One region of the Synechococcus sp. CBW1004 genome, then DNA from elsewhere that is predicted to be linked to it. Evidence: predicted binding sites of a transcription regulator. Region 1 holds the regulator's gene; the other holds the start of a gene.
What was found. Region 1 encodes HrcA, which represses chaperone genes, less so after heat shock. Its sites were predicted from a motif close to TTAGCACTCNNNNNNNNNGAGTGCTAA; they were not measured.
Positions count from the first base shown of each region.

Region 2: the regulator HrcA is predicted to act here: its motif matches at 5,712-5,738, upstream of groES (co-chaperone GroES).

Region 1 is NZ_CP060397.1:2,082,283-2,097,446, forward strand. Features, by position in the region: gene trpB (tryptophan synthase subunit beta) at 1-354, shown strand, start outside; gene H8F25_RS09945 (20S proteasome subunit A/B) at 466-1,281, opposite strand; gene H8F25_RS09950 (heat-inducible transcriptional repressor HrcA) at 1,295-2,320, opposite strand; gene H8F25_RS09955 (rhodanese-like domain-containing protein) at 2,543-2,917, opposite strand; gene H8F25_RS17720 (DUF3352 domain-containing protein) at 2,963-5,107, shown strand; gene sixA (phosphohistidine phosphatase SixA) at 5,207-5,731, shown strand; gene H8F25_RS09970 (citrate synthase) at 5,881-7,059, shown strand; gene nuoH (NADH-quinone oxidoreductase subunit NuoH) at 7,145-8,263, shown strand; gene ndhI (NAD(P)H-quinone oxidoreductase subunit I) at 8,354-8,971, shown strand; gene H8F25_RS09985 (NADH-quinone oxidoreductase subunit J) at 8,971-9,606, shown strand; gene nuoK (NADH-quinone oxidoreductase subunit NuoK) at 9,603-9,923, shown strand; gene H8F25_RS09995 (NAD(+) kinase) at 10,075-11,037, shown strand; gene H8F25_RS10000 (hypothetical protein) at 11,261-11,515, shown strand; gene H8F25_RS10005 (adenylate cyclase) at 11,816-12,319, shown strand; gene H8F25_RS10010 (LuxR C-terminal-related transcriptional regulator) at 12,453-12,773, opposite strand; gene H8F25_RS10015 (methylenetetrahydrofolate reductase) at 12,819-13,754, shown strand; gene H8F25_RS10020 (NDP-sugar synthase) at 13,938-15,122, opposite strand.
Region 2 is NZ_CP060397.1:2,220,426-2,235,589, reverse strand. Features, by position in the region: gene gatC (Asp-tRNA(Asn)/Glu-tRNA(Gln) amidotransferase subunit GatC) at 1-97, opposite strand, end outside; gene H8F25_RS10620 (creatininase family protein) at 302-1,105, opposite strand; gene H8F25_RS10615 (DUF6679 family protein) at 1,173-1,469, shown strand; gene H8F25_RS10610 (hypothetical protein) at 1,713-1,850, opposite strand; gene H8F25_RS10605 (rhomboid family intramembrane serine protease) at 2,142-3,311, opposite strand; gene atpC (ATP synthase F1 subunit epsilon) at 3,549-3,956, opposite strand; gene atpD (F0F1 ATP synthase subunit beta) at 3,984-5,450, opposite strand; gene groES (co-chaperone GroES) at 5,837-6,148, shown strand; gene groL (chaperonin GroEL) at 6,351-7,985, shown strand; gene rdgB (RdgB/HAM1 family non-canonical purine NTP pyrophosphatase) at 8,149-8,796, opposite strand; gene H8F25_RS10575 (MSMEG_0569 family flavin-dependent oxidoreductase) at 9,007-10,305, opposite strand; gene H8F25_RS10570 (MSMEG_0572/Sll0783 family nitrogen starvation response protein) at 10,718-11,200, shown strand; gene H8F25_RS10565 (Nit6803 family nitrilase) at 11,251-12,264, shown strand; gene H8F25_RS10560 (MSMEG_0568 family radical SAM protein) at 12,257-13,366, shown strand; gene H8F25_RS10555 (MSMEG_0567/Sll0786 family nitrogen starvation N-acetyltransferase) at 13,452-14,117, shown strand; gene H8F25_RS10550 (sll0787 family AIR synthase-like protein) at 14,114-15,164, shown strand, end outside.

The sequences.
Region 1 (15,164 bases):
CATGGCGCCATGAGTCTGCTGCTGCAGGACGGCGAGGGCCAGGTGATGGAGGCCCATTCCATCAGCGCCGGTCTCGATTACCCCGGTGTGGGCCCGGAGCACAGCTATCTCAAGGGCATCGGCCGCGCTGAATATGCCGCCGTCACCGACGACGAGGCCCTCGACGCTCTGCAGCTGATATGTCGGCTGGAGGGCATCATTCCTGCCCTCGAGACGGCCCATGCCTTCGCCTGGCTGGAGAAGCTCTGCCCCACCCTCGCCCCCGGCACCGAGGTGGTGGTCAATCTCTCGGGTCGCGGCGACAAGGACGTCAACACCGTGGCCGACCGGCTGGGAGATCGACTCGGGGGCTGAGGCCTCTTCTGACCGCGGGACCTCCCGATCTCCGAGGGGCCGTCGAGGGCTGGCCTGGAGCCAGAACCGTCCCCCGCTCCCGGGGCGCCGAGCTGTGACGGATCCGGCTCTTCAGAGGGGATCCTGCTCCCAGCTGAAACGCGGCAGGCGCTGCACGCTTTCCCGCATCGTCGTGGCCCACACTTCCATGGCCCGGATCACCTCGGGGGCATCCTTGTCCAGCTTCATCCGGCGCGACACGCGCAGGTCACCGGCAGGCACCAGGGCGATCTCGAAGGGCGGCCCCACGGTGAGATTGGAGCGGCGCGTGATGATCTGCGACACCAGGCAGAGGCGTGCCCCATCCTCCAGCGACAGGCCTGGATGGCCGACGTAGTCGAGCGGTGGCTTGCCGTATTTGCTCTCGCCGATCTGCAGAAAGGGTGTCTCCGCCGTGGCCATCACGGCATTGCCCTGGGGATAGATCAGGTAGAGGCCGTGGGGCTCTCCGGCGATCTGACCGCCGAGGATGAAGCTGGCCTCACCGGTGGCGCCGGCCTCCCGCAGCGAGGTGGCGAACTGTCGCTGCACCGCCACGCTGAGGTGGCCGATGTAATCCGCCACCTCGAACAGGTAGCGGGCGCTGCGCAGATCGGGCCGTTTCGGTGTCCCTTCGTTGGTCGTGGCTGCCGTTCCCCGCTCGCTCGCGCCCTGCTCAGTTGTGCCGTCGTCCACCGCCGCTGCGGCCAGGTCGCGGCGGATGCGGTTGAGCACCGCCTGGGTGGTTCCCAGATTGCCGGCCGCCATCAGCACGAACAGCCGATCGGGCGCCGGCTGGAACACATGCATCTTGCTGTAGGTGGAGATGTAATCCACCCCGGCGTTGGTGCGCGAATCGGAGGCGAACACCAGGCCCTTCTCCAGCAGGAAGGCAACGCAGTAGGTCATGGCGTCTGCTCCCTCAGCCCAGCAGCCGCTGCAGAATCGCCGCCACGGAGCGCACCGCCGCGCCGGCGGTGGCGTAGGCCATGCGCATCGGTCCCACCAGGGCCACATGTCCCAGGTCGCCATCACTGGTCCGATAGGGAGCCTGGACCACGGCACAGGCCGCCAGCGCGGCATGGGGATGCTCGCTGCCGATCCAGATGTGGTCCGCCGGAGTCTCCAGCGGGGGAGGCAGCTCCGAGGCGGAGGCCAGGGGGCCCAGCACCTGCTCGGGGCGATGTTCCACGAGCTGCACCAGGGGCAGCAGCGCCGCCGTGCGACTGAACTCCGGCTGGGCCAGCAGGCCCCCCAGGCCGGCCGCCACCACACCCTCCGGTTCGGCGCCACCGCGCCGCTCCAGATCCTCCAGGCCCTGGCGCAGCACGGCCCCGCCGGTGCGCAGCTCCTCCGGCAGCCGCTCCCAGGCGATGTGTCCGCCGCCCTGGCGCAGGCTGTCGTTGGCCCAGCGCTCCAGGATCGCCAGGTTGGCCTCGGCCTCCAGCGGCAGGCGCAGGTTGAGGCTGCTGGTCAGCGCCGGTCCCTGCACCAGGAACACCAGCAAGCGGTCGCGGCTGGGCACCAGGCGCAGGGCCTGAAGCTGGGGTCGCTGCCGCTGGGGCCGGCTGATCAGGCTGAGGAGGCCGGTGAGGTCCGAGAGGCGTCGGGCCAGGTGGCGCAGGAGGTCGTCGAGGGCGGCCCACTGCAGGCTGATGCCAGCCAGCTCCCGCTCCAGCTGGCGGGCGGCGGAGCCGGGCTCCGGCAGCAGCTGATCGACATAGAGGCGATAGCCCTGCTGGCTGGGGATGCGGCCGGCGGAGGTGTGGGGCTGGGTGAGCAGGCCGCGCTGCTCGAGGGCTCCCATCGCCGAGCGCACCGTGGCCGGGCTGGCGGTGAGGCCGAAGCGACGCACCAGCGTGCGGCTTCCCACCGGCTCCACCGTGTCGACGTAGTGGCGCACTGTGGCACGCAGGACGTCCTGTTGGCGGCGCGGCAGGGGATCCAAGCCGAGGAGTAGCGAGGCGAAGAGGTGCGTGGATCGTAGGGAGGTCGCCGCGGGCCCGGAGAACGGCGGCACCAACCGTTGTGGCTCCGTGGCGCATCGCCGTGCCGGCGAGGGTATTGCGGGTCGCGCCAACCGCAGGACTCATCCGCAGGACTGGCCGGCTGTCTGTCCGCCCGGGGGGGGCGCCGGAATGCCAGCGCCGCTTCGCAGTCGCCTGCGCCGTCAGTAGCGCGGCACCGAGCGGTCCACCTCGACGCTCCACGCATCGATGCCGCCCTGCAGGTTCCACACCTGGGGAAAGCCCTTCTGCTGCATCAGCCAGCAGCCGAAATGCCAGCTGCGCACACCGGCGTGGCAGAACACCGCCACCGGCCGTGAGGCGTCCAGCAGCGTGTCGAGCCGCTCCATCCATTCGGCCGAGCGGCTCAGGGGCAGGTGCAGCACCGGCAGCGGCAGGCGGGCGATGGCCAGCTCCTCGTCCTCGCGCACATCGATCAGCTGGATGCCGCTCCCTTCCACGTCGCCCTCGACCAGGCGCCCGGCCAGATCGGCGGCGGTGATCGGGAGGGGAGTGGGCGCCGGCGCGGCAGGGGCCATGGGGGGCAGGGGAACGGCAGGATGGAGCCATCCTGCTGTGCGTGCATGAAGGGCCGCGCCTTCGCGGCGGTGGTGCTGTCGGCGCTGCTGCTGCTGTCCGGCCTCGGGATCGGGGGCTGGTGGCTGGTGTGGCAGCGCGGTCCCCTGCAGCTGGCGCACCACCGTCTGGCGATGCCGCGGTCGGCCCGGTTCGTGCCGGCCTCGGCCTCCTTCAGCCTGTATCTGTTCAGCGATGGCCAGCGGCCGGTCGACTACGCCCGCGCCGTGGCTCCGGCCCGCCAGCGCCGCCCCGCGGGAGAGGCGATCGCCCGTCTGCGCGACGGCGCCTTCGCTGCCGCCGGCCTCGATTACCAGGATGAGCTGGCCGGCTGGCTCGGCGGAGAGATCGCCATGGCCCTGTTCGAGGATCCGGTGGTGGCCGCCACCGGTGGGGCTCCCGAGCAGCCGTCGCGGGGGTGGCTGCTGGCCCTGGCGAGTCGTGATGACGACGGTGCCCGGCGTTTCCTGCAGCGGTTCTGGCAGACCCGCAGCCTGGCCGGCACCGACCTGCAGGTGAGCCGCTACCGCGGCATGGGGTTGATCAGCGGCCGTGGTGCCCTGCTCGGCAGCCGATCCGAGCCCCTGGCCACGGCCCTGGTGGATGACGATCTGGTGCTGATCGCCTCCGGCCGCAATCTGCTGGAGCGGGCCCTCGATGTCTCCCAGATTCCGGGTCTGAATCAGGCCGGCCAGCCGCTGCTGCGCCAGGGGCTCGCCTCCTTCGCCAGCGGTGCTGCCCTGGCGGTGGCCGCCCCGGAGGCCCTGCAGACCTGGCTTGGATGGCCTGCGCCCCTGCCTGCCGATGCGGTGGCCAGGCCCATGGACCTGTCCCAGGCCGTGGCCGCGGCCCGTGGCCTGCCCCGCACGGCTGCCCTGGCGGCGGTGCTGCCCGATCCGCAGGACTCCGCCGACGCCGTCAGTGGCTCCAAGCGGCCTGCGGAACCCTCGCCGTCGGGGGAAGGAGACCTCGTTGTCGTCTCCACCGACAGCCCGGATCCGGGCGAGCCGGCCGCATCAGCGCCCTCCGCTCGCCAGGCCCTGCCGGACGTTCCGGCCTCTGGCCCGGCGCCGGATGCGGCTTCTCGTAACCCCACCGCCGGGCCCCAGGACGCCCTCCAGCCTCCTGAGGCACCACCCCAGGCCCCGCAGCCCGGCACTCCGGTGCGCACGGCTGCGCCAGTTGCTCAGACCCCCGAGGACGTCCCCGCCACCACGCCAGCTGCTCCTGCTCCCTCGGCCTCCGCGCCTCCCGCCAGGAGCGACGCCGCTTCCGGCGGAGCCGTCCCAGTGGCGCCGCCCCCGACCAACGCTCCTGGCGCACCAACCCTGCTGGCGGTGCTCCAACCCCAGGGCCGCCAGCTGGAGCTGCGCGCCCGGTTGCTGCTGCCCGAGGCGCCGCGCCTGGCGCCGCTGCTGCCGGAGCAGGCCGAGGCGCTGCTTTCGGCCCTGCGCGGCAGCCCCGAAAGCCTGGCGCTGATCCAGGATCCGCCGGCCCTGGGCCAGGTGGCCCTGCTGCGCCCCCTGCTGGAGCGCAGCCTGGGTCTGCGTCCGCAGGGGATGGCAGAGCGCCAGGGCCCCCTGCCCGCTCTGCTGTCGCGCACGATCCACGGCCCCTTGCTGGCGAGTCAGGCGCCCATGGGCTGGCAGCTGGCCAGCCTTTCAGGCGATCCCGCGTCGTCCGATCTGGAGCCGCTGCTCCGCCAGGAGGGTCTGCTGGAGGCACCCCTCGCCGTGGACGGCCACAGCCTGCGGGTGTGGACCCACCTGTCCCTGCCGGGCCGGGCCGGCCGCCGGGAGCGCGGTGGCGCCGATGCGCTGGTGGCCCCCCTGGCCGGCTGGAGCGAGCAGCGCCAGGAACTGGCCTGGTGGGGACAGACGCTCGCGGCGCTGGAGGCCCCGGCCGAGAGCCGCTCCCTCACCTTTCTCCGGCGTGGCCTGCGCGAGCTGGGGGTGCCGCAGGCGCCCCTGCAGTGGAGCCTCGACGGCGACGGTGCCCGCGGCCTGCTGCGCTCCTGGCAACCCTGGCGGCTGCTCTCGGCCCTGGCCGGTGGCGGTCTCGATGGGCCTGTGCGGGGCCTGGCCCTGGCGCTGGAGTCGCCGCCCGAGCTCTCGGCGCTGGAGCTGCGGGCCCGCCTCAACCTGGGCGAGTGAACCTGGGCGAGTGAGCCTGATCGAGGGCTCCGCCGCTGGCGCGCGTGGCCCGGAGCCTCAGCATGGGTGAGCGCCCCTGCCGTTCGCCGTTCTGTCGCCATGGCTGCCTCCACCCTCCTGCTCCTGCGCCATGGCATCGCCGAGGAGCGACGGGCGGGACTGGAGGATGGCGATCGGGCCCTCACCGAGCGGGGGCGCAGCCGCACCCGTGCGGTGCTGGAGCGGCTCGTGGCCCTGGGGCTGATGGCGGATCGGCTGCTCTGCAGCCCGTTGCTGCGGGCTCGTCAGACGGCCGAGATCGCCGTGACGGCGGGCTGGGCGCCGGATCTGACGCTCGCCTCCGAGCTGGCTCCGGGCGGAGCGGCGCTGGCCTGCCTGCCAGAGTGGTGCCAGGCATGCGGTGGCGACAGCCTGGCCTTGGTGGGCCATGAACCGGATCTCTCCGCCCTGGCCGCCTGCCTGATCGGCGCGCCCGCAGGCCATCTGGACCTGCGCAAGGCGGGCCTGATCCAGCTGCGGCTGTCCGAGGCTGCTGCGCGTGGTCAGGCTGTTGCCGGCGGCCAGCCTGCCGCCGGCGGGGCCGTGCTGGTGTCGCTGCTGCGGCCGGGGCTGCTGCTCGGCTGAAGCCGCTGGCTGGCCATCAGCGCTACGGCAGAGCCACCGGGCCGGAGCCTAGGTTCGGCAAAACGGTACGACCTTTGATGGCGGTCAAGAGCCCCTCCAACGGCCCGAGCGGTGCCGATCCCAGCGCGGCCTCCGACGGAAGTCCCGCTGTGACCAGCAGCCCCGCCCCGCAGGCCGCGAGCGTGCCTGTGCCGTTCCGCCCGGGTCTCGAAGGTGTGCCCGCCACCCAGTCGGCGATCTGTGACATCGATGGCATCCGCGGCCTGCTCACCTATCGCGGCTATCCGCTCGAGCAGCTGGCGGCCAACAGCACCTTCCTGGAGACGGCCTACCTGCTGATCTGGGGTGAGCTCCCCACCATTTTCCAGCTGCGGGACTTCGAGCAGGAGGTGCAGATGCATCGGCGGGTGAGCTTCCGCATCCGCGACATGATGAAGTGCTTCCCAGCGGGTGGGCATCCGATGGATGCCCTGCAGGCGAGCGCCGCGTCGCTGGGGCTGTTCTATTCCCGCCGCGCCCTGGATGATCCGCAGTATGTGTTCGACGCGGTGGTGCGGCTGATTGCCAAGATCCCCACAATGGTGGCGGCGTTCCAGCTGATCCGCAAAGGACAGGATCCGATTCAGCCCCGTGATGATCTGGCCTATTCGGCCAACTTTCTCTATATGCTCACCGAGCGTGAGCCCGATCCGATCGCGGCCAGGATCTTTGATCGCTGCCTGATCCTGCACGCCGAGCACAGCCTCAACGCCAGCACCTTCAGCGCCCGCGTCACCGCCAGCACGCTCACCGATCCCTATGCCGTGGTCGCCTCGGCCGTCGGCACCCTGGCCGGACCGCTGCACGGCGGCGCCAACGAGGACGTGCTCGAGATGCTGGAGGAGATCGGCACGGTGGATGCGGTGGAGTCCTGGCTCGATCAGGCGATCAAGGCCCGCAAGAAGATCATGGGCTTCGGTCACCGCGAGTACAAGGTGAAGGATCCCCGTGCCGTGATCCTGCAGAAGCTGGCCGAGGACCTGTTCCTGCGCTTCGGCCATGACGCCATGTATGACGTGGCGCGCCGCCTCGAGGAAGTCGCCGCTGATCGCCTGGGGCCGAAGGGCATCTATCCCAACGTCGATTTCTACTCCGGCCTGGTGTATCGGAAGCTCGGCATTCCGCGCGATCTGTTCACACCGATCTTCGCGATCGCTCGCACAGCCGGCTGGCTGGCCCACTGGCGCGAGCAGCTGGGCGCCAACCGCATCTATCGCCCCACGCAGATCTACACCGGCTCCGGCGAGCGGGCCTGGCTCCCCCTGGAGAGCCGCCCGGCGGTCGTCTGAAGCACCACGCCGTCTCCCCCGTTCCACCAGCGGGGCCTTAACGTCTCCCCCACTCCTCCCACCCGCCATGCAGCCCTTCGCGGTCGTGACTCCGGGACTCGATCTGCAGGCCAGCTTCGTCGACCTGCTCGAGGGCTTCGGGCTGACTCCCGGACTCGCCCACCTGATCTGGCTGCCGCTGCCGATGCTCACCGTCCTGGTGGCGGCGGTGGTGGGCGTTCTGGTCAACGTCTGGCTCGAGCGCAAGATCTCGGCAGCCGTCCAGCAGCGCATCGGCCCGGAGTACGCCGGCCCCCTGGGGGTGCTCCAGCCCATGGCCGACGGCCTCAAGCTGCTGTTCAAGGAAGACGTCATCCCGGCCCGAGCCGACGGGCTGCTGTTCACGCTCGGCCCGGTGCTGGTGCTGGTGCCCGTGATCCTTTCGTGGCTGGTGGTGCCCTTCGGCCAGAACCTGCTGATCAGCAACGTCGGGGTGGGGATCTTTCTGTGGATCGCCCTGAGCAGCATCCAGCCGATCGGCCTGCTGATGAGCGGCTACGCCTCCAATAACAAGTATTCGTTGCTCGGCGGCCTGCGGGCTGCGGCCCAGTCGATCAGCTACGAAATCCCCCTGGCCCTGGCGGTGCTGGCGGTGGTGATGATGAGCAACTCTCTTAGCACCGTCGACATCGTCGCCCAGCAGAACGGCGCCGGCATTCTCAGCTGGAACATCTGGCGCCAGCCGGTGGGCTTCGTGATCTTCTGGATCTGTGCCCTGGCCGAGTGTGAGCGCCTCCCCTTTGACCTGCCCGAGGCGGAAGAGGAGCTGGTCGCCGGCTACCAGACCGAGTATTCGGGCATGAAGTTCGCCCTCTTCTACCTCGGCAGCTACATCAACCTCGTGCTCTCGGCGCTGCTCGTCTCGGTGCTTTATCTGGGTGGCTGGGGCTTCCCGGTGCCGGTCGAGTGGCTGGCCAACCTGCTGGGACAGTCGGTCGATGCACCTCTGGTGCAGGTGATCACCGCCACCACCGGCATCGTGATGACCGTGCTCAAGGCCTACCTGCTGGTCTTCTTCGCGATTCTGCTGCGCTGGACCGTTCCCAGGGTGCGGATCGACCAGCTTCTCGATCTCGGCTGGAAGTTCCTGCTCCCCGTCGCCCTGGTCAATCTGCTGGTCACCGCCGCTCTCAAGCTGGCCTTCCCCGTCGCCTTCGGCGGTTGATCTGCACTTCCGATCCCGATCCTCCAGTTCTCAGCCGGCCCCGCCATCATGGGCCGATCCCGCCTGTCCGCCCCTCCCCCAACCAGCGCCATGTTCGGGTTCCTCAAGAAAGTCGGTGACTACACCAAGGATGCTGTGAGTGCCGCCCAGTACCTGACTCAGGGGTTGGCGGTCACCTTTGACCACCTCAAGCGCCGCCCGATCACGGTTCAGTATCCGTACGAGAAGCTGATCCCGTCCGAACGTTACCGCGGCCGTATTCATTACGAGTTCGACAAGTGCATCGCCTGTGAGGTGTGTGTGCGCGTCTGTCCGATCAACCTGCCGGTGGTGGACTGGGTGATGAACAAGGCCACCAAGAAGAAGGAGCTGCGGAACTACTCGATCGATTTCGGGGTCTGCATCTTCTGCGGCAACTGCGTGGAGTACTGCCCCACCAACTGCCTCTCGATGACCGAGGAATACGAGCTGGCCGCGTTTGATCGCCACAGCCTCAATTACGACAATGTCGCACTTGGGCGACTCCCCACCAGCGTCACCTCCGATCCGTCGGTGTTTCCCCTGCGTGAGCTGGGCTACCTCCCCGCCGGTGAGATCGATCCCCACGGCGTGCCCGCTGATGCTCCCCGGGCCGGCAGACTGCCTGAGCAGGTCCTCGAGACCCTGCCTGCAGCCGCCAAGACCCCGCAGCAAGGAGTCCAATCCTGATGACGATCGCCTCCACCACGCAGCAGATCTGCTTCCTGGTGCTCTCGGCCACCCTGGTGCTGGGTTCCCTGGCCGTGGTCCTGCTGCCCAACATCGTCTATTCCGCCTTCCTGCTGGGAGGCGTCTTCCTCTCGGTGGCTGGCCTCTACCTGCTGCTCAACGCCAGTTTCGTGGCGGCGGCCCAGGTGCTCGTCTACGTCGGCGCGGTCAACGTGCTGATCCTGTTCGCGATCATGCTGGTGAACAAGCGTGAGGCGATGGCCGACATCCCCGGCCTGCTGCTGCGTCGGCTGCTCTCCGGGGCCGTCTGCGCCGGGTTGTTCGCCCTGCTCCTGCGCGTCGCCTTCACCACCCACTGGGCCCTGCCCGGTCCGGTGCCGGTGGGCGAGGAGGCGACGATCCGCATCGGTGAGCACTTCTTCAGCGACTACCTGCTTCCCTTTGAGCTGGCGTCGGTGCTGCTGCTGATGGCCATGATCGGCGCCATCGTCCTGGCCCGACGGGACGTGTTCAGCACCGATGTGGTGACCGGCGAGCCGGCCGATCAGGGCCTGCTTGAGAAGGCCCGCACCCCTCTGCTGCTGGAGACGCCCTCCGGCTCCACCACATCCACCCTGGCGGAACCCCGTTCATGAGCTCCTCGGCCATTCCCCTCCAGGCTTTCCTCGCCCTGGCTGCCGTGCTGTTCTGCACCGGCGTCTGGGGCCTGATCAACAGCCGCAACGCCGTTCGCGTGCTGATGAGCATCGAACTGATGTTCAATGCCGTCAACCTCAACCTGATGGCCTTCTCCAGCTATCTCGATGGTCAGCTGGTCCGCGGTCAGGTGTTCACCATCTTCGTGATCACCGTGGCGGCGGCCGAAGCTGCGGTGGGTCTGGCGATCCTGCTGTCCCTCTACCGCAACCGCGAGACGGTCGACATGGAGCGCTTCAACCTGCTGCGCTGGTGATCCGCTCGGCTGCGCTCCCCCAGTTCCGAGTCCACCACTGCCGCGTCGCCTCCCCTTCCGGCCCGGCTTGAGGCGATCGTCTGAGGCTTCGCATCGCTTCTGGCGTCTGGCCCCAGGAGAGAGCAGGCTGGGCCCCTGAGTTCCTCAATCGATGCGCCTCGAGCGGGTCTGGGTGATCCATCGCAGCGGCAGCCCCGCCGCACAGCGTCAGGCCAGGGCCTGCGCCGCTGAGCTGCGGGCCGAAGGGGTTGTCGTCAGCGTCGCCGAATCCGGCCTGAGCGCCAATCCGTTCCCGGGTCTGCAGGCCACCGAGCCCGGCCCGCCCGATCTGGCCCTGGTGCTCGGCGGCGATGGCACCGTGCTCGGAGCGGCGCGGCACCTGGCCCCCCATGGGGTGCCGATCCTCAGCTTCAACGTCGGCGGCCACCTCGGCTTCCTCACCCACGAACGGGTGCTGCTGCGACCGGAGCACGGCATCAGTCTCTGGGAGCGCCTGCGGCAGGATCGCTTCGCGCTGGAGCGACGCATGATGCTGGAGGCGCGCATCGACCGCGCCGATGGCGTGCCGTTGCCGGGTGACGCGGCGCGCATCGGCCACGCCCCAGCAGAGGTGGATGCCTGTGGTCCCCACAGCGCCCTCAATGATTTCTATTTCCGGCCCTGTCTCGATGAGGTGTCGCCCACCTGCCTGCTGGAGCTTGAGATCGACGGAGAGGTCGTCGATCAGTACCGCGGCGACGGTCTGATCATTGCCACCCCCACCGGCTCCACCGGTTACGCGATGGCGGCAGGGGGCCCGATCCTGCATCCCGGCATCGAGGCGATCGTGGTGAATCCCATCTGCCCGATGAGCCTCTCCAGCCGGGCCATCGTGGTGCCGCCCCGCGCCCGGCTGAGCGTCTGGCCCCTGGGGGAGAGCAGCCGTCGCGTCAAGCTCTGGAAGGACGGCGCCCACGCCACCGTGCTTGACCCTGGCGATCGCTGCACCGTGCAGCGGGGGCCCCATCCGGCCCTGCTGCTGCAGCTCCAGCAGAGCCCCTCCTACTACCGCACCCTCACCCGCAAGCTGCACTGGGCGGGAAGTCTCACGGGCGTGGAGCCCTCCCACAACTGAGTGGCGCCCACGGGGGTGCTCAGGCCAGGGCGGCCTCGCCAACGTGCTGGGCGATTCGATGCTTCGTGGTCCGGGCTGGTTGGTTGAGCGGAGCCTGACCAGGGGATGCCCTCGCCTGGAACGCGGCAATCGTTCACGATTCCGGCAGGAGGTGTTGCCAAGACCTTTGTCTTTCTGTATTCTTATCTCCAGAAGTGAGGCGCTTCATTCTATAGCCTCGGACATGGATTTTGGCCTGTCGGCTCAGCAGAAGCTCATCCTCCGTCTTGCCCGGGCCAACGGTCTCAGCGGCGCCCACCGCTGGCAGGTTCTGCCGCCCCTCTGGCTGATTGCCCTGGTCAGCCTGGCGCCCTGGCTTCTGGTCTGGCATCCAGGCCGCTATCTGTGGTTGCTCCTGATTCCGCCGCTTGGGTTCTGGTACCGCCGCCGGGTGGAGCGTCGTTTTCAGGAGTGGGTCCTGGATCTGCGGGAGCTCTGAGCGCGCCTTCCGGCAGGCATGGCCGATGGAGATTCCCTGCGGTCGGCAGATCTCGCCATCGTCGGGAGGTTGGTTGCGGCCGGCCGGTGCGTTACGCAGGGTGATCCTCGGCGGCGGGCGTGGGCAGAATCGATGGGGTGATGTGTTGGGAGATCTGTTCTGGCCCTTGAGATCGAACGGCGGTTTCTGGTCGCTGGCGACCGGTGGCGAGGCCATGTCCTCTGGCAGGCGCGCCTGCAGCAGGGTTATCTGAGCCGTCCCGGCGAAGGGCTGACGGTCCGGGTCCGCACCCGTGAGCCGTTGGAGGGTGGAGCGGCCGAGCAGGCCTGGCTGACGCTCAAGGCACCCGCGCCCTCCTCGGGGCAGCGGCAACCTGAGGGGCCTTCGCTGGCGGCCCCGGACGGTCCGGCGGCAGGCGACGCCCTCTCCTCCGTGCAGACGGCTCTTCAGGCCAGGGGGGAAGGGCTGGCCGGGCTTGCCCTCAGCCGCCTGGAATTCGAATACGCCATCCCCACGGCAGATGCCGAGGCGCTGCTCGCCCTGACCGAGCAGCGACTGGTGAAGTGCCGCCATGGCCTGGATCTGCCCGGCGGCGACTGGGTGCTCGATGTGTTCGAGGCAGAGAATGCGCCGCTGGTGGTCGCCGAGGTGGAGCTGGAGCATCCCGATCAGCCCGTCGATCTGCCGGCCTGGTGCATCAGGGATGTCACCGGCCGTCGTGACCTCAGCAACGCCGCTCTGGCCGCGCGTTCGCTCGCACGATGGAGCGAGGCCGAGCGCTGCGAGCTGCTCAGCGGTCTGTAGAACGCCTGGCCGGGATGGCTGCATACGGCAGAGGCGGCCCCCATCCTCTGGCGTTGTCACTCCGGTGGCGTGCTCACTCCCCTGATGGACCCCGCCGGGAGGCGGCCCAGCCCCAGGCTTGCCCCGGTACGGTTCAGTCCTGATCGCCGCCTGGTCCGTCCTCGAGCGAGCAGCAGTTGAAGCCGTCGCGGCAGATCTTGCCGTTGTCCATCGCCCAGTTCAGAAGCGCCACCCGGTTCTTGGCTCCGGTCTTGGTGAAGATGTTGCTGACGTGGTTGTCGACCGTGCGCTTGCTGATCGTCAGGCGTTCGGCGATCTCCTGGTTCGTCAGGCCGGTGGCCACCAGCTCGATGATCTCCAGTTCCCGCTCGGACAGGTCGCCGCGCGGCTGGGGGGAGTGATGGGTCGGCGGACGGGGTGCCGGAGCCCGATCAGGCAGGCCGCGCTCTGGCATGGACGCACAGCGAAACCCGCACTGTAGGCAGGCTGCTGCTGCATGATGGGCCGGATCGAGGGGGGCGGGCCGCTGCTGCGCGAGGCACTGGAACGAGGCGAGTTCGCGCTGACGGCGGAGGTGACGCCGCCGCGTGGGGGAGATCCGTCGCGCACCCTGGCGGCGGCCGCTGCCCTGCGTGGCCTGGTGCATGCCATCAACGTCACCGACGGCAGCCGGGCCGTGATGCGGATGAGCAGCCTGGCGGTGTGCCGGTTGCTGCTCGACGCCGGCATTGAGCCGGTATGGCAGGTCACGGGCCGGGATCGCAACCGCATCGCCCTGCAGGCGGATCTGCTCGGGGCCCAGGCCCTGGGCATCCGCAATGTGCTCTGCCTCACCGGCGATCCGGTGAAAGCCGGCGATCAGCCTGAGGCACGGCCGGTGCATGAGCTGGAGTCGGTGCGGCTGCTGCAGCTGGTTCAGAGCTTCAACCAGGGGATCGATCCGGTGAAGGGGGAGCTGCCCGATGGCGGCACCAGCCTGTTCGCCGGGGCCGCGGCCGATCCCCAGACGGGCAGCTGGAGCGGCCTGGTGAGCCGGGTGAAGCGCAAGCAGCAGGCGGGCGCCCGCTTCCTCCAGACCCAGATGGTGATGGATCCCGAGGCACTCCGGCGCTTCGTGGAGGAGGTGAGCGGCCCGCTGGGGCTGCCGGTGCTGGCGGGGGTGTTCCTGCTCAAGTCGGCGAAGAATGCGCTCTTCATCAACCGCGTGGTGCCCGGAGCCAGCATCCCCCAGGCGATCATCGACCGCCTGGCAGGCGCCAGCGATCCGGCCGCCGAGGGCATTGCGATCGCCGCTGAACAGGTGGCCGCTTATCGCGACATCGCCCAGGGCGTGCATCTGATGGCGGTGAAGGCCGAGGAGCGCATCCCGGCGATCCTGCAGCTGGCAGGAATCCAGCCCCGGCCCGTGCCGCCCCTGCCAGCGGCGGTGGGCTGACCTGCCACGGCCTTGAGGCCGGAGCTGCGGTGATCCCTGGAGCGCTGCCGCCCTTGGCTGCTCGGCAAGATCACCGTGCAAAGCACATCAGAAGCCGCAGGCGGCCTGAGGCTCTGGTCTGGCAGGCCGGCTGGGGAGATTCGCTCACCCTGGTGGGTGGCGTCGACAGGCGTTGCGGCGCTCCTAGTTGGCCGCCTGGCTCAGCGCCAGGTCGCTGCCCAGCAGCTCGGCCATGGCCTTCTGTTGCGGTGAGGGGGTGGCCAGGTCCTGGCGGCGGGCGTCGGTGATCAGCCAGTCGAGGGCCGCCTCCTGCAGGTCGAAATGGTCGCCGTTGCGGTCGACGCAATAGCGGCCGTACACCAGCTTCTCCACCAGGCGCACGCCGGGGCCGATGCGCGAGTAGTCGAAGATGATCGAGTTGTCGATCGTGGCGCCGCTGCAGATGTGGCAATTGGGTCCGATCATGGCCGGGCCGATGATTGTGGCTCCGTCCTCGATCTTCGTCATGCCACCCACATAGATCGGGCCTGCCACCGTGATCTGGTCCCAGTCAGCGGCCACATTGAGGCCCGCGTAGATGCCCGGACGCACCTCCTTTCCGGGGATCTGCACCTGGCGCACATCCCCCTGCAACACGCTGCGGATGGCCTGCCAGTAGTCCGGCACCTTGCCGATGTCCACCCATTCGAACTCCATCGGCAGCGCGTAGAACGGCGCTCCGGCATCCACCAGCTTCGGAAAGAGATCAGCGCCGATGTCGAACGGCTCGCCACTCGGGATGAAGTCCAACACCTCCGGCTCGAAGATGTAGATGCCGGTGTTGATCATGTCGCTGGCGGCTTCCTCCACCGGCGGCTTCTCCTGGAAGGAGCGCACGCGACCATCGTCGTCGGTGACGACGACCCCGTAGCTGCTCACCTGCTCGCGCGGCACCCGCTTGGTGATCAGGCTGGCCATCGCCCCCTTCTGGCGGTGACGACGCACGGCTTCGGTGAGGTCCAGGTCAATCAGCGCATCGCCGCAGAGCACCACGAAGGTGTCGTCGAAGAAGGGCTGGAAATCCTGGATGCGCTTGAGGCCGCCGGCCGAGCCCAGGGCGTCACCGATCAGTTCACCGTCTTCGATGCGTCCCTCGAAGCTGTAGGCGATCTGCACCCCGAAGCGCTGGCCGTCGCGGAAATAGTTCTCGATCTCCTCGGCCAGATGGGAGACGTTGACCATGATTTCGTCGAATCCGTGCTCGCGCAGTAGCTCCAGCAGAAACTCCATCACCGGTTTCTGCAGGATCGGAATCATCGGCTTGGGTGTGGTGTGCGTGATCGGACGCACCCGCGTTCCCTTGCCGGCCGCCAGGATCATCGCCTTCATTAGCGTCGGCATCTCACAGATAAGCAGGCAGCCTAAGCAGTC
Region 2 (15,164 bases), 140 kb from region 1:
CCAGCTGGCCGGTGTAGGTGGCGATCCGCTCCTCCGGCAGGTCCAACCGCGCCAGCTGCGCCACCTTGCGCACATCGTCGGCGGTGATGCGTGTCATCAGGATCGGCTTGCACTGAGGCGAGACTACGGTCCGGCGACGGCGGCTGGGCGCCATGGGCAGGGCCCTCCGCCCGGCAGACCCAGGGACAGGGCCCGGGACATCTCTCCCATGGCTCAGGCAAGTCCTTCAGGCGCCATCCGCAGGCGTCGTCCAGGGTGAACGGAACACCGGTCACCCCGGCCGGCCCACCTCCTCAGCACCTCATTCCGCCAGGAAGCGCTCCAGATCGGTCGCCAGCGCCGTGGCGGCCAGATCGAGGAAGCGCTCGCCATGATCGGGCTGCGCCAGGAAGGGATCGGAGCCCATGCGGCCATCCGGATGGCGGCGGCGGAAATCGTCGGGGCCGTGGATTGGCCCGGCCGGCGCAGGCTCGTCCAGGGGTCGGTGCTTGGCCAGCAGGGTGGGCTCGAGGTGCAGGGTCAGGGCGATCTCGCTGGGGGTGGCGTGGTGGCCCTCCCGGTCGCCGTACAGGCTGCGGGCCTCCTGCATGACCGGGCCGGCCATGAACCAGTTGGCCAGCTGACAGCGCAGCCGCTCGGCCACCGGCAGCCCGCGGGCGGCAGCGGTGCCATGGGCCTGGGCGAAGGCAGCGCGGGCGGTGGCGATGTTGCCGCCGTGGCCGTTGATCACGAAGATCCGCTCGAAGCCGTGACGCGCCAGCGACAGCACCACGTCATGCAGCACCGCCAGCAGGGTGGAGGGCTGCAGGCTGACCGTGCCTGCAAAACCCAGGTGGTGTTCAGCCATGCCGAAGTTCTGGGCGGGGGTCACCAGCACACCGGTGCGGCGCCCCACCTCCAGGGCCACCGCCTCGGCGGTGAGGGCGTCGGTGCCGATGGCGCCGGTGGGGCCGTGCTGCTCGGTGGAACCCAGCGGCACGATCACGCCGCGACAGCGCTCGAGGTAGGCCTCCACCTCGGGCCAGCTGCGCAGCTGCAGCCGAATCGCCGCCAGGTCGGCGACAGGGCCGGGCAGACCAGCCTCAGAACGAGCGGTGGAGGGCATTTCGGTCATCGCGGACACGGCTGGGCCTGGGATTCTGCGTAGGATCGACCCTATTCGCGGCGTTCCGATGCTGCAGCGCAAGCTTGATCGCTTCCTTCAGGAGCAGCGTCCGGTCTGGATCTATCTGCGCGACCAGCAGTGCTGGATCGAAGACGCGCTGATCGTCGAGATCCTCGGCGATCTCGTCACCCTGCGCCATGAGGACGACGACGACGAGGAGCGCTCCAGCTGGGAGCTGAGCGTGCGGCTCGAGTCGATCGGGGCCGTGAGCACCCGCCTCGCCAGCGTGAACCGCAGCGCAGCCAGCGAGGACATCGCCACCACCGGCGACTGCCCGGAGGCCGAGCGGCTGGGCAGCCCCTGAGGCCCGGCCTCAGGGTCCGCCATCCCGGCCGGCGTCCAGGGCACGCCAACGTCGCGGTTCCGGGTCTCGGCGCCCCGCGGTCAGGTGCCTGTCAGATGCCCCTTCGGATCCGAGGGCGAGTGCACTCCCGCACCTGAGGCACCCCAGCGAAGGGTCCACTCAGAGCATGTGCCGACCAGCCCTGGAGGTGCTGCTGTCGAAACCCCACTGCAGGGGCATGGAGGGATTGCCGAGGTCTGAGCGTCAGTGGGCCGTGCCGTTGCCGTCGTAGTCGTCAGTGTCGTAGTAGCCGCCCTTGGTGCCGAAGAACAGGGTGGCCAGCACGAACAGGGCACTGAGCCCCAGCAGGATCGAGCCCAGGGTGAAGGTGTTGCTGTCCATCGGGTCCAGAGAAGCGAGCGGGAGCCGGCAGCGGGCCGAGCGGCACCCTGCCGGATCGACTGCAGTCTGGCGTCTGCGGGCCTTGGAGCGCTGAATGGCGACAAACCGGCACGCACGGCAGGCGAGCAGCCAGCCACCCCCTCGCTCGGAACAGGTGCAGGGCTTCGGCAGCCATCCCAGACAAGGCAGAGACTGTCGCTCGACGTCCGGACGCGGGTGTCGCAGCGAGCTGGAGGCTCCGCAACGGCGGCGGCGGAGCGCAAACCTGCACCGCTGCCTCCCGGGCGGTGGTCAGCCCGCTGCCGTGCCGCGCAGCAGGGGTTCCGCCCACTCCTGCAGTCGGGTCAGCAGGGCCCACAGCAGACCCCAGCAGGTGCCCCACCACCAGGTGGAGCAGAACAGGCGCCGCCGCGGCGGCGCCATCTCGTCGGGATGCTGCCTGGGCAGCACCCAGGCCAGCTGAATGACGCCGTACACCACAAACAGCACCCAGACCGGCACCGTCAGCACGCCGAACGGGAAGCTGACGGGTCGCCACTGCAGCAGGCTCACCCCCGTGGCCAGGGCGATCAGGGCCGCGACAGCTCCGGTGGCACCATCCCAGCAGGCATACCGCAACCAGCGGCGCGCCAGCAGCACCGCCGGCAGCATCGTCGCCAGGCTCGTGAGCAGGTAGCGCAGCAGCAGCTGGCCCAGCGGCAGAGGCGTATCCCCGAGCAGGATCAACAGCATCAGCCCATTGAGCAGGGCCTCCCCCTGGCGGTGATGCACCCAGGGAGCGGTGATCCAGCGCCACACCCGATGGGGATCGCTGCTGTCCGCCAGGGTGAGCGGGGCGTCGCGCCGCAGCCGGGCGAGGGGACGGACCAGCAGCAGCTGCAGCACCGCGAGCACCAGCAGCAGCAGCAGCCCACTGCTCCAGGAGCGCGGCAGCAGGCGGCCGAGTTCGCCCCCCAGCCAGAGGAACACCAGGGCATTGGCGAAGCCGAGGGCCAATCCCGGGGCGATCGGCTGCAGATCCGCAGGCAGGTCACGGAACCGCTGACCCCACGGCTGGGTGGAGCCACGACGCGGACGCCGCCGTGGCGCTCCTGCCGGCTGCGCCGCTGGCGGCGTCCGGAGGGGCGTGGCGCCATCGGATGAAGATCGGCGACCCACCGGCAGGCCCGTGGCCGCTTCAAGCAGATCCAGCAGCTCGCCCAGTACGGCGGGGGCGTAGGTGGCCTGCAGATCCTGAACGAGGGTTTCGAGCAGGCTGCGGCGTGCCACCGGCGAGGTCTCCTGCAGCAGCGTCAACAGCAGGGGCTGCAACGCCAGATCACGCACGGGACCGCGCAGACGGGGATCGCTGCCGAGGGCATCGAGCAGCACACCCTCGATCCGTCGCGCCTGAAGCGGTTCACGGTCACCCCCGGCCAGCCAGGCATGCAGCTGGGCTCCGATCTCCCTCCCCTTCCCCATCGACCCGCTCGTGCCGCACGAGCCTAAAGGGAGGCCGCGAAGCCCCATCGCTGGCCCCACCGGCGTCGGCTGGGCCCCCTGATGCTGGAGGAACGGGACGGAGGGGCCAGGTCTTCCGGCCGCTGGCCGAGCTGATCAGCGGCTCTCACGGCTCAGACAAAAGCCCCCCTGAAGAGGGGGGCTGATGAGACGGCTCCACCACCGGAGGGGAGCAGCGACAGGGGGGTGGTGTTGTGCTCAGCTGCCGCGGCTGGCTGCGAGACGCGCACGGGCACGGGCGAGGGCCTGCTGGGCCTTCACCTTCTCAGTGCTCGAGGCCTGTCCTTCGAAGGCATCGGCGGCATGCTGGGCAGCCTCCAGTTCCTTCTCAGCAGAAGCGGCGTCGATGCGGCTGCCGAGTTCGGCGGCGTTGACGAGCACCGTGACCTGATTGGCCTCCACCTCGGCGAAACCGCCCATCAGGGCGATCGACTGCCAGGAGGAACCCTGACGAAGGCGCAGCACACCACTGTCAAGGGCGGTGAGCATCGAAACGTGACCGGTGAGGATGCCCACCTGGCCGGTGGTACTGGGAAGGATCACTTCGTCAGCGTTGTCGTCAAAGACGCTCTGGTCAGGAGCCAGAACGCGAAGAGTGAGTGTCATGGGGAGAAGCTCCGAAAGGGATGGGGATCAACCCTTGGCTTCCGCCTGGATCTTGGCCGCCTTGGCCTTCACCTCATCGATGTTGCCGACCAGATAGAAGGCGGCCTCCGGCAGATCATCGAGCTCACCGGCGAGGATCATGTTGAAGCCCTTGATGGTGTCCTCGAGCTTCACGTACTTGCCAGGCATGCCGGTGAAGATCTCAGCCACGAAGAAGGGCTGGGACAGGAACTTCTCGATCTTGCGGGCCCGGTCAACGGTGCGGCGATCCTCCTCGGAGAGTTCATCAAGGCCAAGGATGGCGATGATGTCCTGCAGCTCCTTGTAGCGCTGCAGGGTGGACTGCACAGCACGGGCGGTGCGGTAGTGCTCGTCGCCCACCACTGCCGGCTGCAGCATGGTGCTGGTGGAATCAAGGGGATCCACGGCGGGGTAGATGCCCTTGGAGGCCAGACCGCGACTGAGCACGGTGGTGGCGTCGAGGTGGGCGAAGGTGGTGGCGGGAGCCGGGTCGGTGAGGTCGTCCGCAGGCACGTAAACGGCCTGGATCGACGTGATCGAACCCTCGAGGGTGGAGGTGATGCGCTCCTGCAGCTCACCCACGTCGGTGCCCAGGGTGGGCTGGTAGCCCACAGCCGAAGGCATCCGACCCAGCAGCGCCGAAACCTCGGAGCCGGCCTGCACGAAGCGGAAGATGTTGTCGATGAACAGCAGCACGTCCTGCTTGTTCACATCACGGAAGTGCTCGGCCATGGTCAGCGCCGACAGACCAACGCGCATACGGGCGCCGGGGGGCTCGTTCATCTGGCCATAGCAGAGGGCCACCTTCGACTTGGAGAGGTCGTCGGCGTTGATCACACCGGACTCCTTGAACTCCTCGTAGAGGTCATTGCCCTCGCGGGTGCGCTCACCCACGCCACCGAACACGGACACACCGCCGTGTTCCTTGGCGATGTTGTTGATCAGCTCCTGAATCAGCACGGTCTTGCCGACGCCGGCGCCCCCGAACAGGCCGACCTTGCCGCCCTGGCGGTAAGGAGCCAGCAGGTCGATCACCTTGATGCCGGTCTCGAACACCTTGGGCTTGGTCTCCAGCTCGGTGAGCTTGGGAGCCTCACGGTGGATCGGGGCAGTGAGGGTGGTGTTGACGGGACCCTGCTCGTCGACGGGCTCACCCAGCACGTTGAAGATGCGACCCAGGGTGGCCTCACCCACGGGCACGGAGATGGGAGCGCCGGTGTCGAGGGCGGTCATGCCGCGCACAAGGCCGTCGGTGCTGCTCATCGAGACGGCGCGCACCCGGTGATCGCCCAGCAGCTGCTGAACCTCGGCGGTCAGGGCGACGTCCTGCCCGGCGGCGTTCTTGCCGGTGATGCGCAGAGCGTTGTAGATGCGGGGCAGCTTTCCGGCCGGGAACTCCACGTCGAGCACCGGGCCGATGACCTGCTTGACGATTCCTTGTGTGCCGGTCGCGGCGGGAGCAGCAGCTGCCATAGGAGAAGGAGGTGGCGGTGAGAGCCAGCGGGAGGGAATTCCCGCCTGAAGCCGGGCAACCTTACCACTCCCGCGGCCGGAGGAGCCCCGCCGCTACACCCGACCCGCCGCCGTGGCAACCCCCAGCGTCACCAGCACTCACGAAAGCTGACGCAGAGACCCGACGGCCCACCCCGGACACCCCCCGGACAACCCACGGACGGCCCCGGCAGGCCCGGTTCGGTCACCCGAACTGGCGCACAGGGCGGACAGGCTCATAAGTTGGCACTCGAAGCACGTGAGTGCCAGATCGCTCCGCCAGCCGCCATTCGGCGCTGCGCCGCCCGGCCGGGTCGGAGCCTCCCTGAGCGCACGTGTATCTTCCGCGACCAACCCATTCCTCATCCATGGCTGCTGTCTCCCTCAGCGTCTCCACGGTCAAACCGCTCGGAGATCGCATCTTTATCAAGGTGTCCGAATCCGAGGAAAAAACCGCCGGCGGCATCCTGCTGCCCGACACCGCCAAGGAAAAGCCCCAGGTCGGTGAAGTTGTGCAGGTCGGCCCCGGCAAGCGCAACGAAGACGGCTCCCGTCAGGCTCCCGAAGTGAGCGTGGGCGACAAGGTGCTCTACAGCAAGTACGCCGGCACCGACATCAAGCTCGGCACCGATGAGTACGTGCTCCTCTCCGAGAAGGACATCCTCGCCGTCGTCAACTGAGCACCGCTCAGCGTGGGCCTCTGAGCTGAGAGGCCTTGGTGGCACTGGCCGCTGAACCTCTCCAGAACACCTCAGCTGAGCTCCGGGCCCGCTGTCAGCCCATGTCTCAGGACTGCACCTTCGGCCCGGCCCATCGCACTCCCCAGGAAGTCCCATCCCGGCTTCCGTCTTCCATCCCACCCCTTTTCTTTCCGCCAATCCCATGGCCAAGCGCATCATTTACAACGAGCAGGCTCGCCGTGCGCTCGAAAAAGGCATCGACATCCTCGCCGAGTCGGTGGCCGTCACCCTCGGTCCCAAGGGCCGCAACGTGGTGCTCGAGAAGAAGTTCGGTGCTCCCCAGATCGTCAACGATGGTGTGACCATCGCCAAGGAGATCGAACTCGAGGACCACATCGAGAACACCGGCGTCGCCCTGATCCGTCAGGCCGCCTCCAAGACCAACGACGCCGCCGGTGACGGCACCACCACCGCCACCGTCCTGGCCCACGCCATGGTCAAGGCCGGCCTGCGCAACGTGGCCGCCGGCGCCAATGCCATCAGCCTCAAGCGTGGCATCGACAAGGCCTCCGAATTCCTGGTCAAGAAGATCGAGGAACACGCCAAGCCGATCAGCGACAGCAACGCCATCGCCCAGGTGGGCACCATCTCCGCCGGCAACGACGAAGAGGTGGGTCGCATGATCGCCGACGCCATGGACAAGGTCGGCAAGGAAGGCGTGATCTCCCTCGAGGAGGGCAAGTCGATGACCACCGAACTGGAGGTCACCGAAGGCATGCGCTTCGACAAGGGCTACATCTCCCCCTACTTCGCCACCGACACCGAGCGGATGGAGGCGGTGCTCGAGGATCCCTACATCTTGATCACCGACAAGAAGATCGGCCTGGTGCAGGACCTGGTGCCCGTTCTCGAGCAGATCGCCCGCACCGGCAAGCCCCTGCTGATCATTGCCGAGGACATCGAGAAGGAAGCCCTCGCCACCCTGGTGGTCAACCGCCTGCGCGGCGTCCTGAACGTGGCCGCCGTCAAGGCTCCCGGCTTCGGTGACCGCCGCAAGGCCATGCTCGAGGACATCGCCGTTCTCACCAACGGTCAGCTGATCACCGAGGACGCCGGCCTCAAGCTGGAGAACGCCAAGCTGGAGATGCTGGGCACGGCCCGCCGCATCACCATCAACAAGGACACCACCACCATCGTCGCCGAGGGCAACGAGGCTGCGGTGAAGGCCCGCTGCGAGCAGATCCGCAAGCAGATGGACGAGACCGACTCCTCCTATGACAAGGAGAAGCTGCAGGAGCGTCTGGCCAAGCTCAGCGGTGGTGTGGCCGTGGTCAAGGTGGGCGCTGCCACCGAGACCGAGATGAAAGACAAGAAGCTGCGCCTCGAGGACGCCATCAACGCCACCAAGGCGGCTGTCGAGGAGGGCATCGTCCCCGGCGGCGGCACCACCCTGGCCCACCTGGCTCCCGCCCTCGAGGAGTGGGCCACAGCCAACCTCTCCGGCGAGGAGCTGATCGGCGCCCAGATCGTGGCCTCCGCCCTCACCGCTCCCCTCAAGCGCATCGCTGAGAATGCCGGCGCCAACGGCGCCGTCGTGGCCGAGCACGTCAAGGGCAAGCCCTTCAACGAGGGCTACAACGCCGCCACCGGCGAGTACGTCGACATGCTGGCCGCCGGCATCGTCGATCCCGCCAAGGTGACCCGCTCCGGCCTGCAGAACGCCGCCTCGATCGCCGGCATGGTGCTCACCACCGAGTGCATCGTGGCCGATCTGCCCGAGAAGAAGGAAGCCGCTCCCGCCGGTGGCGGCGGCATGGGTGGCGACTTCGACTACTGATCCCAACCCGGGATCACAGTCAACGCACAACCCTGCCGGTTGTCAGCAAGCGCCCCCTCGGGGGCGCTTTTTTTTGGGAAGGCAAGCACCCCTGCATTGGAGCATCGCCAGAATCCACGGCCTCCCGGCTCTAGCCACCGAGCCTGCGTTCAGGGCAAGACCTTCAGATCGCCGCCATCGCGGCCTCGCCCTCCAGGAGCTGCCGCAGCCGCGGCTCGAGCAAGGCGAAGGCACGGCCGCGGTGACCGATGGAGGCCTTGGTGGCCTTGTCCATCTCGGCGAAGCTCAGGCCCAGTTCCGGCACGAAGAACACCGGGTCGTAGCCGAAGCCGCCCTCCCCGCGGGGGGCCTCCAGGATCTCGCCGGGGCAAGTGCCCTCCACCTCCAGGCGGATCCTGCCGCTGGGATCGGCCACCGCCAGGGCGGCGGTGAAGTGGGCGGTGCGGTCGGGCGGCAGACCAGCGCTGGCACGGCGACCATCGGCTGCGGCCAGTTCCCGCAGCAGGCGCGCGATCCGCGCCGTGTCGCTGTCCGCGTAGCGGGCCGACTGCACGCCGGGGGCCCCCTCCAGGGCCGTGACGCTCAGTCCCGAGTCATCCGCCAGGGCCCAGCAGCCGCTGGCGCGAGCCACGGCCGTGGCCTTGAGGCGTGCATTCTCGGCGAAGGAGGTGCCTGTCTCCTCCACCTCCAGCCCCTCAGGCTGGCTGCGGATCTCGAGGGGGAGCTCCGCCAGCAGAGCGGCGAATTCGCGGATCTTGCCGGCATTGCCGCTGGCAATCACCAGGGGGAGGGGCGCACTGCCAGAGGCCATCCGGGTCGGGGAGATCTGCGCGTCAGCATGCCCGACCCGCTGGCGGCCAGGGCAGCCACGGCAGGCATGAGGTCTGCCAGGTGGCGGCTGCCTTTCGCCCCTGACGCCAAGGCGCCAAGCGGACCAGGGAGGCGCGGGTTTCCTGGCGCTGCACACGGCGGATCGGGCCGGCCGCTCAGCCCAGCGATCACAACCGGGAAGCCGTCCCGGTCAGGAGCCGAGCAGCGCCGTGCACTCCAGCCGCTCCTGGCTGGCGTCACGACGGGCCACCCGCAGGCTGATCAAAGCCGCCAGATGCTCGGCGTCGTCGGCCACGCCGCAGAAACGCCCCGATCCCCAGGTATGCAGCCAGGGCAGGCCAAGGAAATAGAGACCGGGACTCTGGGTGACACCGCGCTCATGGACCGGCTGACCCGACCCGTCGAACACCGGCACGTCGATCCAGCGGAAGTCGGAGCGATAGCCCGTGCACCAGATCACCGCCGCCAGGGGCGTGGCGGACAGATCCAGCCCCGGATCGTCGCCGGGGGGCGGCTCCCAGCAGGGGGAGTAAGGCGCCTCGCTGGGCGCTGCGATGCCCTGCTGCTGAATCCAGCTGTCGATGCTGCTGCGGATGCGGCAATACACCGCATCGGCCTGATCGAGGTTGGCGGCCAGGTTGTTCTCGAAGGCGATGTGGCCCGGACCGATCGCCAGCAGGCGGCCGTGCAGCCGCATGCCCTCGCAGGCCCGGGCGCGCAGGTCGATCTCCCGTCCCCCGTCGCGGCCGGTGAGGTAGTGGTTGGTCTTGGCACGCACAGCCCTGGGGTCGCTGTGTTCGCTGATCGGCATGGCGTAGTAGCCCATGCGATCGAGCCAGTCGACCACGTCGCGGCCGCGGTAGCGGCGGGGGGAACGGGGGGCGGAACCGACGCTGAGATGCACCTCGCGGCCCTCGAGGAACAGGTCTTCAGCGATCTGGCAGCCCGACTGGCCGCTGCCGACCACCAGCACCGGACCTGGCGGTAACGCAGCGGCACTGCGATAGTCGCGGGCGTCCAGCTGCAGAACACCGGCCGGCAGGCGCGGTGCCTGGGGATGGCGGCGCGGCCGGTGATAACCGCCGGTGGCCACCACCACGTGGTCAGCCTCGATCTCGCCTTCGCTGGTGCCCAGGCGGTAGGCCGAGCCGTTCTGCACCAGCCGATCGACACTCACCCCCTCACGCACCTCAGCGCCGACGTGCGCGGCGAAGCGCTGCAGATAGGCCACGATCTCCTGCTTGCCCATGAAGCCATGCGGATCGGAGCCGTCGTAGGGGAAGCCCGGCAGCCGGCACTGCCAGTTGGGCGTCACCAGACAGAAGGAATCCCAGCGCTGCTGATCCCAGGCGTAGCCGATGCGGTGTTTCTCGAGCAGGAGCGGCCGGATGCCGCGCTGCTGCAGGGCCTGAGCCACCGAGAGGCCGGCCTGACCGGCGCCGACCACCACGACGGATCGGCGTGAACTGGGGCTGAAGCGACTGGACACGGCAGACAACCGGGGGAGAGGGACGAACGGGAGAGGCAGAGCCAGACGGGCCAACGGCCTGACACGGGAGACCCCGGGCAACCGGCTGAGCCACGCCCTGCCTGAGCGGGACGGATGCGAGGAAGACTCAGCCGATGGAAGGAACCGCGACGCCTGAGGGCATCCGCAAGGCGAGGACGCCAGTGATGCCCAACAGGGCTGAATGCGCCGGGTACGGATTCAGGAAATGGACCTGATCAACGATCATGCGGGCAACAACCTTCTGCCTCTGTAGCCGTTGACACCGACAACGAGTTCGACCGTTTTTGCGGCGACTCACGGACCACCCACCCGCGATTCGGTCGCATCGGCGACAAATCAAACGACGACCCAGCAGCAAAGCTTCACACGCCATTTCGACGCCCTAGTCCTCATGCCTGCCGTCACCCGCCCCGCCAACCAGCCGGGCGATTTTCTCGTTGACTATGAGGAAAAGGTTTTTCCCGATGTCAAAGCAGAACCCGGCGAAAAGGCGCTGATCACCTTTCACACCGTCGCCTTCGAAGGTTCGATCGGACTGGTGAATCTGCTGCAGGGCAGCCGCCTGATCAACAAGGGCTTCGAGACCTCGATCCTGCTCTACGGACCCGGCGTCACCCTCGGCGTGCAGCGCGGTTTTCCGAAGCTGGGCGATGCCGCCTTCGACGGCCATCTCAATTTCAACGCCCGCCTGCAGAAGTTCATGGATCAGGGCGGCAAGGTGTACGCCTGCCGCTTCGCCCTCCAGGCCCTCTACGGCCATGGTGAAGCGGCCCTGATGCCCGGCATCCGGCCGATCAACCCGCTTGATGTTCTCGATCTGGTGCTGATGCACCGCAAGGAAGGGGCCTTCATTCTCGATACCTGGACCCTCTGACCCCTTCGCCTTGATCGTCATCACTGATCACCTGCGCTGACTGTTCTGCCATGGCCAGCACCATCACCGTCGCCGCGGCCCAGATCCGGCCGGTTCTGTTTTCTCTGGAGGGCTCCGTGGCGCGGGTGCTCGCCGCCATGGCGGAGGCAGCCGCCTCCGGGGTCGAGTTGATCGTCTTTCCGGAGACGTTTCTGCCCTACTACCCCTATTTCTCCTTCGTCGAGCCGCCCGTGCGCATGGGCCGCTCCCACCTGGCCCTCTACGAGCAGGCAGTGACCGTTCCCGGTCCCGCCATCGACACGATCGCAGCCGCCGCCCGCCAGCACGGCATGCATGTTCTGCTCGGCATCAACGAACGCGACGGCGGCAGCCTCTACAACACCCAGCTGCTGATCGACGCCAACGGCACGATCGTGCTCAAACGCCGCAAGATCACGCCCACCTATCACGAGCGGATGGTGTGGGGCCAGGGCGACGGGGCGGGCCTCCAGGTGGTGCCCACATCCATCGGCAGGATCGGGGCCCTCGCCTGCTGGGAGCACTACAACCCCCTGGCGCGCTTCGCGCTGATGACCCAGGGGGAGGAACTCCACTGCGCCCAGTTCCCGGGCTCCCTGGTGGGGCCGATCTTCAGCGAACAGACGGCGGTGACGATGCGCCACCACGCCCTCGAGGCCGGCTGCTTCGTGATCTGCTCCACCGCCTGGCTTCACCCCGACGATCACGCCGCGATCACACCGGATGCCTCTCTCCATGCCGCCTTCCAGGGCGGCTGCCACACGGCCGTGATCAGCCCCGAGGGCCGCTACCTGGCCGGGCCGCTGCCGGAGGGGGAGGGGCTGGCGATCGCCGAACTGGACCGCTCCCTGATCACCAAACGCAAACGCATGATGGACAGCGTCGGCCACTACAGCCGCCCCGATCTTCTGGGCCTGCGCCTCAACGCCGAACCGGCCGCCCAGGTGAGCGCGATGGGCGCTCCACCCCTGGGCCATCCCGAGGCTGCGGCCCGCCTGCCGGATATCGCGACCCCGGCCCCGGCAGGGGAGGTGAGTCATGTCTGAGCTCGGCCGCCTCGTGACCGAACTGCAGGTGCGCGGCGTGGTGGATCCGGCCCTCGCGGGCGCCCCGATCGCAGGCAACAGCGGCCGCCGCGGTGGTGCCGGCCCCTCCGACCACCGCGCTCTGACCTTCGGCGACACCACGGTGATGGTGCCCGTCTACAACGCCACCGCCCAGGAGTCGCCCTACCGCCTGGCAGCCGAGGCCGGCGGCGGCGTGGCCCTTGAGGAGCGCGGCGGCGAACGGCTGAACGGCCTCAGCGCACCGCCGGAGCCTCGCTTCTACGGCCTCCGCACCGACGACGGCATCCCCTACCGCTCGATCGCCCTGCTGCATGGCCGCGATGTGCTGGCCACCACCCTGCTGCAGACGTGCATCCGCTTCCGGGACCGGCGCGACTCATGCCAGTTCTGCGCCATCGAGCAGTCTCTCGAGGACGGCCGCACCGTGGTGCGCAAGACCCCCGAGCAGGTGGCCGAAGTGGCCGAAGCGGCGGTGCGCCTCGATGGCATTCGCCAGCTGGTGATGACCACCGGCACCCCCAACAGCGACGACCGCGGCGCACGGCTGATGGCCGAGACCGCCGCGGCCGTGAAGCGGCGCGTGGCGATCCCGATCCAGGCCCAGTGCGAACCGCCGGAGGATCCGCAGTGGTATGCCCACATGAAGGAATCCGGCGTCGACAGCCTGGGGATGCACCTGGAGGTGGTGGAGCCCGAGGTGCGCCGCCGCATCCTGCCCGGCAAGTCCGAGCTGCCCCTGGAGCGGTACTTCGAGGCCTTTGAGCAGGCCGTGGCGGTGTTCGGACGCGGCCAGGTGAGCACCTACCTGCTGGCCGGCCTGGGGGACAGCGCCGACTCCCTGATCACCTGCAGCGAACGGCTGATCGAGCTGGGCGTCTACCCGTTTGTGGTGCCCTTCGTGCCGATCGCCGGCACGCCGCTGGAGGGCCATCCGGCCCCCACCACCGACTTCATGGTGGAGATCTATGCGGCGGTGGCGGCACGGCTGCGCGTCTCCGATCTCCGCAGCGATCAGATGAGCGCCGGCTGCGCCAAGTGCGGCGCCTGCTCGGCCCTGTCGCTGTTCGAGAAGGCGCCATGAGGGTCGCCGCAGCCGCCCGTAGGCCCGGGTCCCACCTGTCCCCTGCCCATTCACTCTCCACTGCCACCCCGCTCTAGATACCCCGATGGTCTTCCTGGATCCAGCCAGCGAGGCCGCCAGCGGCAGCCTCAGCACGGCCCCGGCGAGTTTCACCCCCTCGGTGCGCTGGGGCATCGCTGTCGATGCCGACGACTTTCAGCTTTCGCCCACCGCCAGTTCGCCGAGCTTCTCGTTCCACCTGCTGCGGCGGCGCAGCCCGCTGATTCCCAGCTACTGGGACCTGCGCAGCGCGATCTTCTGCGAGGAGCAGCACCTGTTCGAGCAGAGCGACCGCGATGCGCTCGACGAGCGGGCCTACCCGATCGCCGCGGTGAACCACGACCCGTCGCGGGGCATGGGAGGGCAGGTGGTGGGAGTGGTGCGCATCCTTGAGAGCGAGCCACGCCTCTGGTACGGCGGTCGCCTGGGGGTGCACCGGGACTTCCGGCGCCACAACCAGATCGGCAAGGGCCTGATCTGGAAGGCGGTCACCACCGCCCATGGCTGGGGCTGCGACCGCTTCCTGGCGACGGTGCAGATTCAGAACGTGCGCTTCTTCCAGCGGCTGCACTGGCAGTCGCTCGAAGAGCTGGAGATCCGCGGCATCCGCCATCACCTGATGCAGGCCGACCTGGCCTATTACCGGCCCTCGCGCGAACCGCGCCCGGCAGCACTGCTGGCGACACCGCCCGGCAGCAGGCTCGCGGCATGAGCGGGCGACCGGCGGCCCGGGGGCCAGTGCAGCCCGCCACGGCGGCCCCATCCCAGGCCACGGCAGGCGTAGGGAATGCCATCCCGGGTGGCGACCCGGTAGCCGGGCAACTGGCCGTTCTGGCAGCGCGCCTTGCGGCCGAGGCGGGACTCGCCGCCAAGCGCGATATCCAGCCGGCGGCGGCCACCTTCGCCCATCAACCCTTCCCGGAGCTGGGTCCGGCGGCAGCCCTGGGGGATGACGCGGCGCTGCTGCCCGCCCAGAGCGGGCGCCTGCTGCTGGCCTGCGAGGGCATGCATCCCGGCCTGGTGGAGGAGGACCCCTGGTTCGCCGGCTGGAGCGGCGTGCTGGTGAACCTCAGCGACATCGCCGCCATGGGCGGCCGGCCACTGGCCCTGGTGAACAGCCTCTGGTGCAGGGATCCCCAGCGCAGCGAGGCGCTGCTGGCGGGGATGCGCTTCGCCTGCGGGCGCTTCGCGATCCCGATGGTCGGCGGGCACAGCAATCTGCACAGCCCCTACGACGCCCTGTCGGTGGCGGTGCTCGGCACGACCGAGGGGCCGGTGCTGTCGGCCCGATCCGCGACCGCGGGAGATCAGCTCTGGATGGTGGTGAACCAGAGAGGCGCCTTCCACCGCCACTACCCGTTCTGGGATGCGGCCACCCAGGCGGATCCTGCGCAACTGAGGGCCCAGCTGGCCCTGCTGCCCCGGCTTGCGGCGGAGGGTCTGGTGCATGCCGCCAAGGACATCAGCATGGGCGGCCTGGTGGGGACGGCGGTGATGTTCGCCGAGGCGGCCGACCTGCGGCTCAGTCTCGATCTGGAGGCCATTCCGCGGCCGGACGGGGTGACGGAGGAGGCCTGGCTCCGCTGCTTCCCCAGCTTCGGCTTCCTGCTGGCGGTGCGACCGGAGCTGCAGAGCCGACTGGTCGACGTCCTGGCGCGCGATCCCGCACTGCTGGCCGCACCGATCGGGTGCTTCGCCGGGGGCGATCCGGCGCTGGTGCTGCAACGCGGCGCAGAAGCGGTCACGCTCTGGAGTGGCG